Regions from separate parts of the Streptomyces sp. AM8-1-1 genome, predicted to be linked through region 1. Evidence: predicted binding sites of a transcription regulator. Region 1 holds the regulator's gene; the other holds the start of a gene.

Region 1 (4,590 bases):
CGTGACCGACGCGGCGATACGGGACTCCTTGGACCCCGGGACCAGATGGTCGACCAGGACACCGAGGCAGGCGTCGGGCCCGGGGGCGAAGTCGGCGACGATCGACGGGAGGTCGTCGACACCCTCCAGGTACTCGACCACCACCCCCTCGATGCGCAGGTCGTCGCCCCAGACCCGCTCCACGAGCTCGGCGTCGTGGCGGCCCTCGACGTAGATGCGGCCCGCCCTCGCCACCCTGGCCCGGGCGCCGGGCACGGCGACGGAACCCGAGGCCGTACGGGCCGGCGCGGCCGGTGCGCCCGCGCCGGGCCGGACCAGCGTCACCACCCGGCCCTCCAGCAGAAAGCCCCGTGCGGTCAGCGGGAAGACCCGGTGCTTGCCGAAGCGGTCCTCCAGGGTCACCGTCCCGGCCTCGCAGCCGGTCACCGCGCCGCAGAAGCCGGTGGTGACCTCCTCCACGACCAGATCCCGGTCGGCGGGGACCTCCGGCACGGCGGAGGGCTTCTTCCAAGGGGGCGTCAGATCGGGGCTGTAGCTGCGCATTCGGCGACGCTACGGCACCCCGAAGCGCTCCGCCAGCACGTCACGCTGTGCGCGGACGAACGCCGCGTCCACCACCGCGCCGTGCCCGGGGACGTACAGCGCGTCCTCTCCGCCGAGCGCGAGCAGCCGGTCCAGGGCCGCCGGCCAGCGCGAGGGCATCGCGTCCGGACCCGCCTGCGGCTCCCCGGACTCCTCCACCAGATCGCCGCAGAACACGACCTCCCGGTCGCCCGGCACGAGGAGCGCCAGATCGTGGCCCGTGTGCCCGGGGCCCACATTGGCCAGCAGCACCTGGCGTCCGCCGAGGTCCAGTGTCCGTTCACCGGTGACCACGTGCTGCGGCGCGACCAGCAGATCGGTCGCCTCGGCGGCATCGTCCGGCGCCACGCCGTGCCGTACGGCGTCGGCCCGGAGTTCGTCGCGGTCCCGGCGCAGGACGACATCGACGGCGACCGCGCCGAAGACCTCCACCGCGGAGAAGGCGGCCGTCCCCAGAACATGGTCGAAGTGGGGATGACTCAGTGCGACATGCGTCACTCGGCGGCCGCCCAGCAGCGCCTCCGCCTGGGTGCGCAGCTCCACGCCCTCACGCAGCGTGGACCCCGTGTCGAACAGCAGGACGGCCTCGTCACCGGCGACCAGCCCCACGGTCGCGTCCCAGACGGGCATCCTGCGCCGCCCGACCCCGTCGGCCAGTTGCTCCCAGCCGAAGTCTTCCCAACGGACGTCCATAACGCGACGCTACTGGCAACGACCAGCAAAGGCGCGCGGTAGCCTGGTCGGCCGCCTTGCTAGAGCCGTACCCCACGGCCGTACACTGGCACGGGGATTGCTGGCACTCGGACCCGGGGAGTGCCAAGCAGCCACCGAGGAACCAGAGCTGGAGGTGTGCGCGGTGCTCAGTGAACGCAGACTCGAGGTGCTGCGCGCGATCGTCCAGGACTATGTCGGCACCGAGGAACCTGTGGGTTCCAAGGCGCTCACGGAGCGTCACAATCTCGGCGTCTCGCCGGCCACGGTCCGGAACGACATGGCGGTGCTGGAGGACGAGGGCTTCATCGCCCAGCCGCACACCAGCGCCGGCCGTATCCCGACGGACAAGGGGTACCGGCTCTTCGTCGACAAGCTGGCCGGGGTCAAGCCCCTGTCGTCGCCGGAGCGCCGCGCCATCCAGAACTTCCTGGACGGGGCCGTCGACCTCGACGACGTCGTGGGCCGTACGGTGCGGCTGCTCGCGCAGCTGACCCGGCAGGTCGCCGTCGTGCAGTACCCGTCGCTGACCCGGTCCACCGTCCGGCACGTCGAGCTCCTCTCCCTGGCGCCCGCCCGGCTGATGCTCGTGCTGATCACGGACACCGGCCGGGTCGAGCAGCGGATGATCGACTGCCCCGCGCCCTTCGGCGACACCTCGCTCGCGGACCTGCGGGCCCGGCTCAACAGCCGGGTCGTCGGGCGCCGTTTCGCGGATGTGCCGCAGCTGGTGCAGGACCTGGCGGAATCCTTCGAGCCGGAGGACCGCGGCACCGTCACGACGGTGCTGTCCACCCTGCTCGAGACCCTGGTCGAGGAGACCGAGGAGCGGCTGATGATCGGCGGCACCGCCAATCTGACCCGCTTCGGACACGACTTCCCGCTCACGATCCGGCCGGTGCTGGAGGCGCTGGAGGAGCACGTCGTGCTGCTCAAGCTGCTCGGCGAGGCCAAGGAGTCGGGCGGGATGGGCATGACCGTACGGATCGGTCACGAGAACGCCCATGAGGGCCTCAACTCCACGTCCGTCGTCTCGGTCGGCTACGGTTCGGGCGACGAGGCAGTTGCCAAACTCGGCGTGGTCGGACCGACCCGCATGGACTACCCCGGAACGATGGGAGCGGTACGCGCAGTGGCACGTTACGTCGGACAGATCCTGGCGGAGTCGTAAGTGGCCACGGACTACTACGCCGTACTCGGCGTGCGCCGAGACGCATCCCAGGACGAGATCAAGAAGGCCTTCCGCCGGCTTGCGCGTGAACTCCACCCGGATGTGAATCCGGACCCGAAGACGCAGGAGCGCTTCAAGGAGATCAACGCGGCCTACGAGGTCCTCTCGGATCCGCAGAAGAAGCAGGTCTACGACCTCGGCGGCGACCCGCTGTCCCAGGCGGGCGGCGGTGGCGCCGGAGGCTTCGGCGCCGGTGGCTTCGGGAACTTCTCGGACATCATGGACGCCTTCTTCGGGACGGCGTCGCAGCGGGGGCCGAGGTCGCGTACGCGGCGCGGCCAGGACGCGATGATCCGGCTGGAGATCGACCTCAACGAGGCGGCCTTCGGCACGACGAAGGACATCCAGGTCGACACGGCCGTCGTCTGTACGACGTGTTCGGGCGAGGGCGCGGCGCCGGGCACCTCGGCGCAGACATGTGACATGTGCCGCGGTCGCGGTGAGGTCTCGCAGGTCACGCGTTCGTTCCTGGGCCAGGTCATGACGTCCCGGCCGTGCCCCCAGTGCCAGGGCTTCGGGACCGTCGTCCCGACCCCGTGCCCGGAGTGCGCCGGAGACGGCCGGGTCCGCTCGCGCCGCACGCTGACCGTGAAGATCCCCGCCGGTGTCGACAACGGCACCCGGATCCAGCTCGCGGGCGAGGGCGAGGTCGGCCCTGGCGGCGGCCCCGCCGGTGACCTGTACGTGGAGATCCACGAGCTGGCCCACGGCGTCTTCCAGCGGCGTGGCGACGACCTGCACTGCACGGTCACCATTCCGATGACGGCGGCGGCCCTCGGCACCAAGGTGCCGCTGGAGACGCTCGACGGCATGGAGGAGGTCGACATCCGCCCGGGCACGCAGTCCGGACAGTCGATCCCGCTGCACGGCCGCGGCATCACGCACCTGCGCGGTGGCGGTCGGGGCGACCTGATCGTGCACGTCGAGGTGATGACGCCCTCGAAGCTGGACCCGGAGCAGGAGCGGGTGCTGCGGGAGCTGGCGAAGCTGCGCGGCGAGGAGCGGCCGACCGGCCAGTTCCAGCCAGGGCAGCAAGGGCTGTTCTCGCGCCTGAAGGACGCGTTCAACGGACGGTAGAACCGGCCGCGGCCCCGATATCCGGGGCCGCGTCGGGTCCGATTCGGCCGGGCGGGGCCGACGTGGCACCATGCGTGCATGTCCTCCGCACTGACCGATCTCTGCCGGTATCCGATCGTGCAGGCCCCCATGGCGGGCGGCGCGTCGTCCCCGCAGTTGGCCGCAGCCGTGTCCGAGGCCGGTGGCCTCGGATTCCTGGCCGCCGGGTACAAGACCGCGGACGGCATGTACCAGCAGATCAAACAGATCCGCGGGCTCACGAGCCGGCCCTTCGGCGTGAATCTGTTCATGCCGCAGCCCGGTGCGACCGACCCCGCCGCCGTGGAGGTCTACCGGCACCAGCTCGCCGGTGAGGCGGCCTGGTACGAGACGCCGCTCGGCGATCCCGACTCCGGCCTGGACGACGGGTACGAGGCCAAGCTCGCGATCCTCCTCGACGACCCCGTCCCGGTCGTCTCCTTCACCTTCGGCTGCCCCAAGCGGGACGTGCTCCAGTCCTTCGCCAAGGCCGGCACCTTCACCGTCGTCACCGTCACCTCGCCCGAAGAGGCGCAGGCCGCGCAGCGGGCCGGCGCGGACGCCGTGTGCGTTCAGGGCGTCGAGGCCGGCGGCCACCAGGGCACGCACCGCGACGACCCGGCGGCCGACGGCAGCGGGGTGGGACTGCTCACCCTCGTCGCCCTGGTCCGCGAGGCCGTTCCGCTGCCGGTGATCGCGGCCGGCGGACTGATGCGCGGCGGCCAGATCGCCGGCGTGCTCGCGGCCGGTGCCGCGGCGGCGCAGCTCGGCACCGCGTTCCTGGTCTGCCCCGAGTCCGGCGCGAACACCCTGCACAAGCAGGCCATGACCAACCCCCTCTTCGTACGCACCGAACTGACCCGGGCCTTCTCGGGCCGGCCGGCGCGCGGGCTCGTCAACCGCTTCATGCGTGAGCACGGGCCGTACGCCCCCGCCGCGTATCCGCAGGTGCACCATCTGACGAGCGGGCT
Region 2 (4,590 bases), 1.0 Mb from region 1:
CCGTGTCGTCGCGATCGCCGTCGAGGCCGCCCGTGCCTTCGGCTTCACCACGCTCTCCTGCTCCTCCACCGGCAACCTCGCGGGTGCGGTCGGCGCCGCCGCCGCGCGCGCCGGCTTCCGCTCCTGCGTGTTCATCCCGCACGACCTGGAGCAGGGCAAGGTCGTCATGGCCGCGGTGTACGGCGGCGAACTGGTCGGCATCGAGGGCAACTACGACGACGTCAACCGCTTCTGCTCCGAGCTCATCGGCGACCCGCTCGGTGAGGGCTGGGGCTTTGTCAACGTCAATCTTCGGCCGTATTACGGAGAGGGCTCCAAGACCCTCGCCTACGAGATCTGCGAGCAGCTCGGCTGGCGGCTGCCCGACCAGATCGTCATCCCGATCGCCTCGGGTTCGCAGCTCACGAAGATCGACAAGGGTCTCCAGGAGCTGATCAAGCTCGGTCTGGTCGAGGACAAGCCGTACAAGATCTTCGGCGCCCAGGCCGCGGGCTGCTCGCCGGTGTCGACGGCCTTCAAGGCCGGGCACGACGTGGTCCGCCCGCAGAAGCCGAACACCATCGCCAAGTCGCTGGCGATCGGCAACCCCGCCGACGGCCCGTACGTCCTCGACATCGCGCGCCGCACGGGCGGCTTCGTGGAGGACGTCGACGACGAGCAGATCGTCGACGCGATCAAGCTGCTGGCCCGTACCGAGGGCATCTTCGCCGAGACGGCGGGTGGCGTGACCGTGGGTGTGACGCGGAAGCTGCTCGAGGCGGGCGTGCTCGACCCGTCGCTCACCACCGTCGTGCTCAACACCGGCGACGGTCTCAAGACCCTGGACGCGGTCGCGCCGACCACCGGCCCCAGCGCGACCATCCGCCCGAGCCTGGACGCGTTCCGCGACGCCGGCCTGGCCGGCTGACACCCCGAGACTCAAGGAAGGCACGCAGCATGAGCGTCAACGTCCGCATCCCCACCATCCTCCGCACGTACACGGGCGGCCAGGCCGAGGTCCCGGCGGAGGGCGCGACGCTCTCCGAGGTCATCGCCGACCTGGAGAAGAACCACACCGGTATCGCCGCCCGTGTCCTGGACGACCAGGGCAAGCTGCGCCGCTTCGTGAACGTCTACGTCAACGACGACGACGTCCGTTTCGAGCAGGGTCTCGAGACCGCCACGCCCGACGGCGCCGGCATTTCGATCATCCCCGCCGTCGCCGGCGGCTGATACGCACCGTCACCGCTGTTGCCCCCTCCGCGAGAGAAGCGGAGGGGGCAATTCTGCATGGTTGAGCGCGGTACAGTTGGGGAAGTCCCCGCCGCTGCCCGTGCCCGCCGCATATGAGAATGCGCCCTGGCGCGACAAGAAGCAGCCAATGTGGTCGATCAAAATGCCTCTTAAGTGTCATTTGCCGGGCCCGAGTTGCCCTGGATCTTCTTGAATTAGCGTCAAAGGTCCGTTCCCGCGCGCCCAGATTTCTCGTCCGATTGACCTGTTGCAGAGGGCAGTTGGACAGATACATTCAGCCGCGGTCGACGCGTTCCGACGCACATCCCGAGGGCCTCCTTCCACCTCTGGCGGAGGGAATTCTCGGTGGTGAGGTATGACCCGGGTCCGCGAAGTGCGGTCCTGTGCAAGGGCCAGTAATAGGGGAGTTAGGCATGGCTCAGGGCACCGTCAAGTGGTTCAACGCGGAGAAGGGGTACGGCTTCATCGCGGTCGACGGTGGTGCGGATGTTTTCGTCCACTACAGCGCGATCCAGATGGACGGCTACCGCACCCTGGAGGAGGGTCAGCGAGTCGAGTTCGAGATCTCGCAGGGCCAGAAGGGTCCGCAGGCGGACATGGTCAAGCTCGCCGTCTGATCTCGGCGCGATCGGCCACCGACGCACTCACGCGACACTCACGAGGGGCCCGCATCCCACCAGGGAGGCGGGCCCCTCGTGCATGCCCGGGGCGGGCGGATTCGAACCCGCCGCCCCTCGTCGGGGCTTCGTCGAAGCCGCTTGCACTCGAGGGGGTCGAGTGCTAATCATTGGCGTTAGCACTCTGCAGGTGAGAGTGACAACTTTATGGACCGGGCCGGTGAGGTCCGAGGGCCGTCGGGGCAAGGAACCGTACGGCTCTCAGGCCGTCCGTCGCGGGCGCCAGCGCGGTCCGGAAGCAATCCTCCCCCGTAGCCCTGCGGGCGCGGGGGGACCCCCAAGTCCGGGAGGACCACTTCACATGGCCAAGATCATCGCGTTCGACGAGGAGGCACGGCGCGGTCTCGAGCGCGGGATGAACCAGCTCGCCGACGCCGTCAAGGTCACCCTTGGCCCCAAGGGTCGCAACGTCGTCCTCGAGAAGAAGTGGGGCGCCCCCACGATCACCAACGATGGTGTGTCCATCGCCAAGGAGATCGAGCTCGAGGACCCGTACGAGAAGATCGGCGCCGAGCTGGTCAAGGAAGTCGCCAAGAAGACGGACGACGTCGCCGGTGACGGTACGACCACCGCGACCGTCCTCGCCCAGGCGCTCGTCCGTGAGGGCCTGCGCAACGTGGCGGCCGGCGCCAACCCGATGGCCCTCAAGCGCGGCATCGAGCGTGCCGTCGAGGCCGTCTCCGGCGCCCTGCTGGAGCAGGCCAAGGACGTGGAGACCAAGGAGCAGATCGCTTCGACGGCCTCCATCTCCGCCGCCGACACCCAGATCGGCGAGCTCATCGCCGAGGCGATGGACAAGGTCGGCAAGGAAGGCGTCATCACCGTCGAGGAGTCCCAGACCTTCGGTCTGGAGCTGGAGCTCACCGAGGGTATGCGCTTCGACAAGGGCTACATCTCGGCGTACTTCGCCACCGACATGGAGCGTATGGAGGCGTCGCTCGACGACCCGTACATCCTGATCGTCAACTCCAAGATCGGCAACGTGAAGGACCTCCTTCCGCTGCTCGAGAAGGTCATGCAGTCCGGCAAGCCGCTGCTGATCATCGCGGAGGACGTCGAGGGCGAGGCCCTGTCCACCCTGGTCGTCAACAAGATCCGTGGCACCTTCAAGTCCGTCGCCGTCAAGGCCCCGGGCTTCGGCGACCGCCGCAAGGCGATGCTGAACGACATCGCCATCCTCACGGGCGGCACGGTCATCTCCGAGGAGGTCGGCCTCAAGCTCGAGAACGCCGGCCTGGACCTGCTGGGCCGCGCCCGCAAGGTCGTCATCACCAAGGACGAGACCACGATCGTCGACGGTGCCGGTGAGAGCGACCAGGTCCAGGGTCGTGTCAACCAGATCCGTGCCGAGATCGAGAACAGCGACTCGGACTACGACCGTGAGAAGCTCCAGGAGCGCCTCGCGAAGCTGGCCGGCGGCGTGGCCGTCATCAAGGCCGGTGCCGCGACCGAGGTCGAGCTCAAGGAGCGCAAGCACCGCATCGAGGACGCGGTGCGCAACGCCAAGGCCGCCGTCGAGGAGGGCATCGTCGCCGGTGGTGGCGTGGCTCTGCTCCAGGCTTCCTCGGTCTTCGAGAAGCTCGAGCTCACGGGCGACGAGGCGACCGGCGCCAACGCCGTGAAGCTCGCGCTGGAGGCCCCGCTCAAGCAGATCGCCGTCAACGGTGGTCTCGAGGGTGGCGTCATCGTCGAGAAGGTCCGCAACCTGCCCGTCGGCCACGGCCTGAACGCCGCGACCGGTGAGTACGTCGACATGATCGCCGAAGGCATCATCGACCCCGCGAAGGTGACCCGCTCTGCCCTGCAGAACGCGGCCTCCATCGCGGCGCTGTTCCTCACCACCGAGGCCGTCATCGCCGACAAGCCGGAGAAGGCCTCCGCGGCCGCTCCGGGCGGCATGCCGGGCGGTGACATGGACTTCTGATCCTTCACGGATCGGACCCGTCCTTGACCGAGGGCGGCACCTCTCTCCCAGGAGGTGCCGCCCTCGGGCGTGTTGTGGGGCGCCCGGGCTCGCCCGGGGTTCCTCAGCCGCTGCCCGGCCCGGGCCGCCGTGCGCCGTCCGCGCCCGCCCGGTGCCGGCGCCTCAGCACTCGCCGCGCCACGTCACCTTCGTGAACGCGACGTCCGCGCCGAAGGACTGGGAGTAGTTGCCCGGTCCGGGGTTGAAGTGGAGGCAGCTCGTGTAGGTGCCGCCGCTGCCGTCCGCCCAGCCCCATTCGACCTGAATGTGGTCCTGGCCGGGGAAGGGCGTGCCGTTGTTGAAGATGGACATGCCCACGGCCCTGCCGGACCAGTTGCGGTCCGACTTCGCGACGAGCCTGCCCTCCTGGATCAGGTCCGAGTAGATGCAGAAGTAGCCCTTGCCGCACCCCGGCGGATTCGGTGCCGCCGAGGCGGCCGGCGCGCTCCCCAGCACGCCCGCGAAGGCCGCGACCGCGGCCAGGGTTCCGAGCATTCGCTTGCGCATCGGTGTTCCTCTCTCTGGAAAGGTCGTTCGAGGAGGGACGGCCCGCCGGCCGTCGCTGTATGAGCGCAGCGCAGTGCCGCGGGTGGGTGCCGGACATCGGCCACCGCGGGCGCGGCCCTACCGGCCGGGTGGGGCAAACCCCCCTGGGAACAGGCCAGGAGGCACCGTGGGAGCCGGGCGCCGGTTCCGCGAGGGTCATCACATGCGAAT

The links. The regulator HrcA, encoded in region 1, represses chaperone genes, less so after heat shock. The targets are predictions, from matches to a motif close to TTNGCACTCNGNNNNNCNGAGTGCNAA.
Region 2: groL (chaperonin GroEL) is a predicted target of HrcA. The motif match lies at 2,027-2,053, and genes of this name have one in related genera.

What each region holds. Positions count from the first base shown of each region.
Region 1 is NZ_CP135086.1:5,538,168-5,542,757, forward strand. It holds gene RPQ07_RS24805 (DUF3097 domain-containing protein) at 1-543, opposite strand, end outside; gene RPQ07_RS24810 (MBL fold metallo-hydrolase) at 553-1,275, opposite strand; gene hrcA (heat-inducible transcriptional repressor HrcA) at 1,439-2,464, shown strand; gene dnaJ (molecular chaperone DnaJ) at 2,465-3,601, shown strand; gene RPQ07_RS24825 (nitronate monooxygenase) at 3,680-4,590, shown strand, end outside.
Region 2 is NZ_CP135086.1:4,517,427-4,522,016, forward strand. It holds gene thrC (threonine synthase) at 1-907, shown strand, start outside; gene RPQ07_RS20480 (MoaD/ThiS family protein) at 937-1,212, shown strand; gene RPQ07_RS20485 (cold-shock protein) at 1,647-1,850, shown strand; gene groL (chaperonin GroEL) at 2,212-3,834, shown strand; gene RPQ07_RS20495 (hypothetical protein) at 3,997-4,380, opposite strand; gene RPQ07_RS20500 (alpha/beta hydrolase) at 4,583-4,590, shown strand, end outside.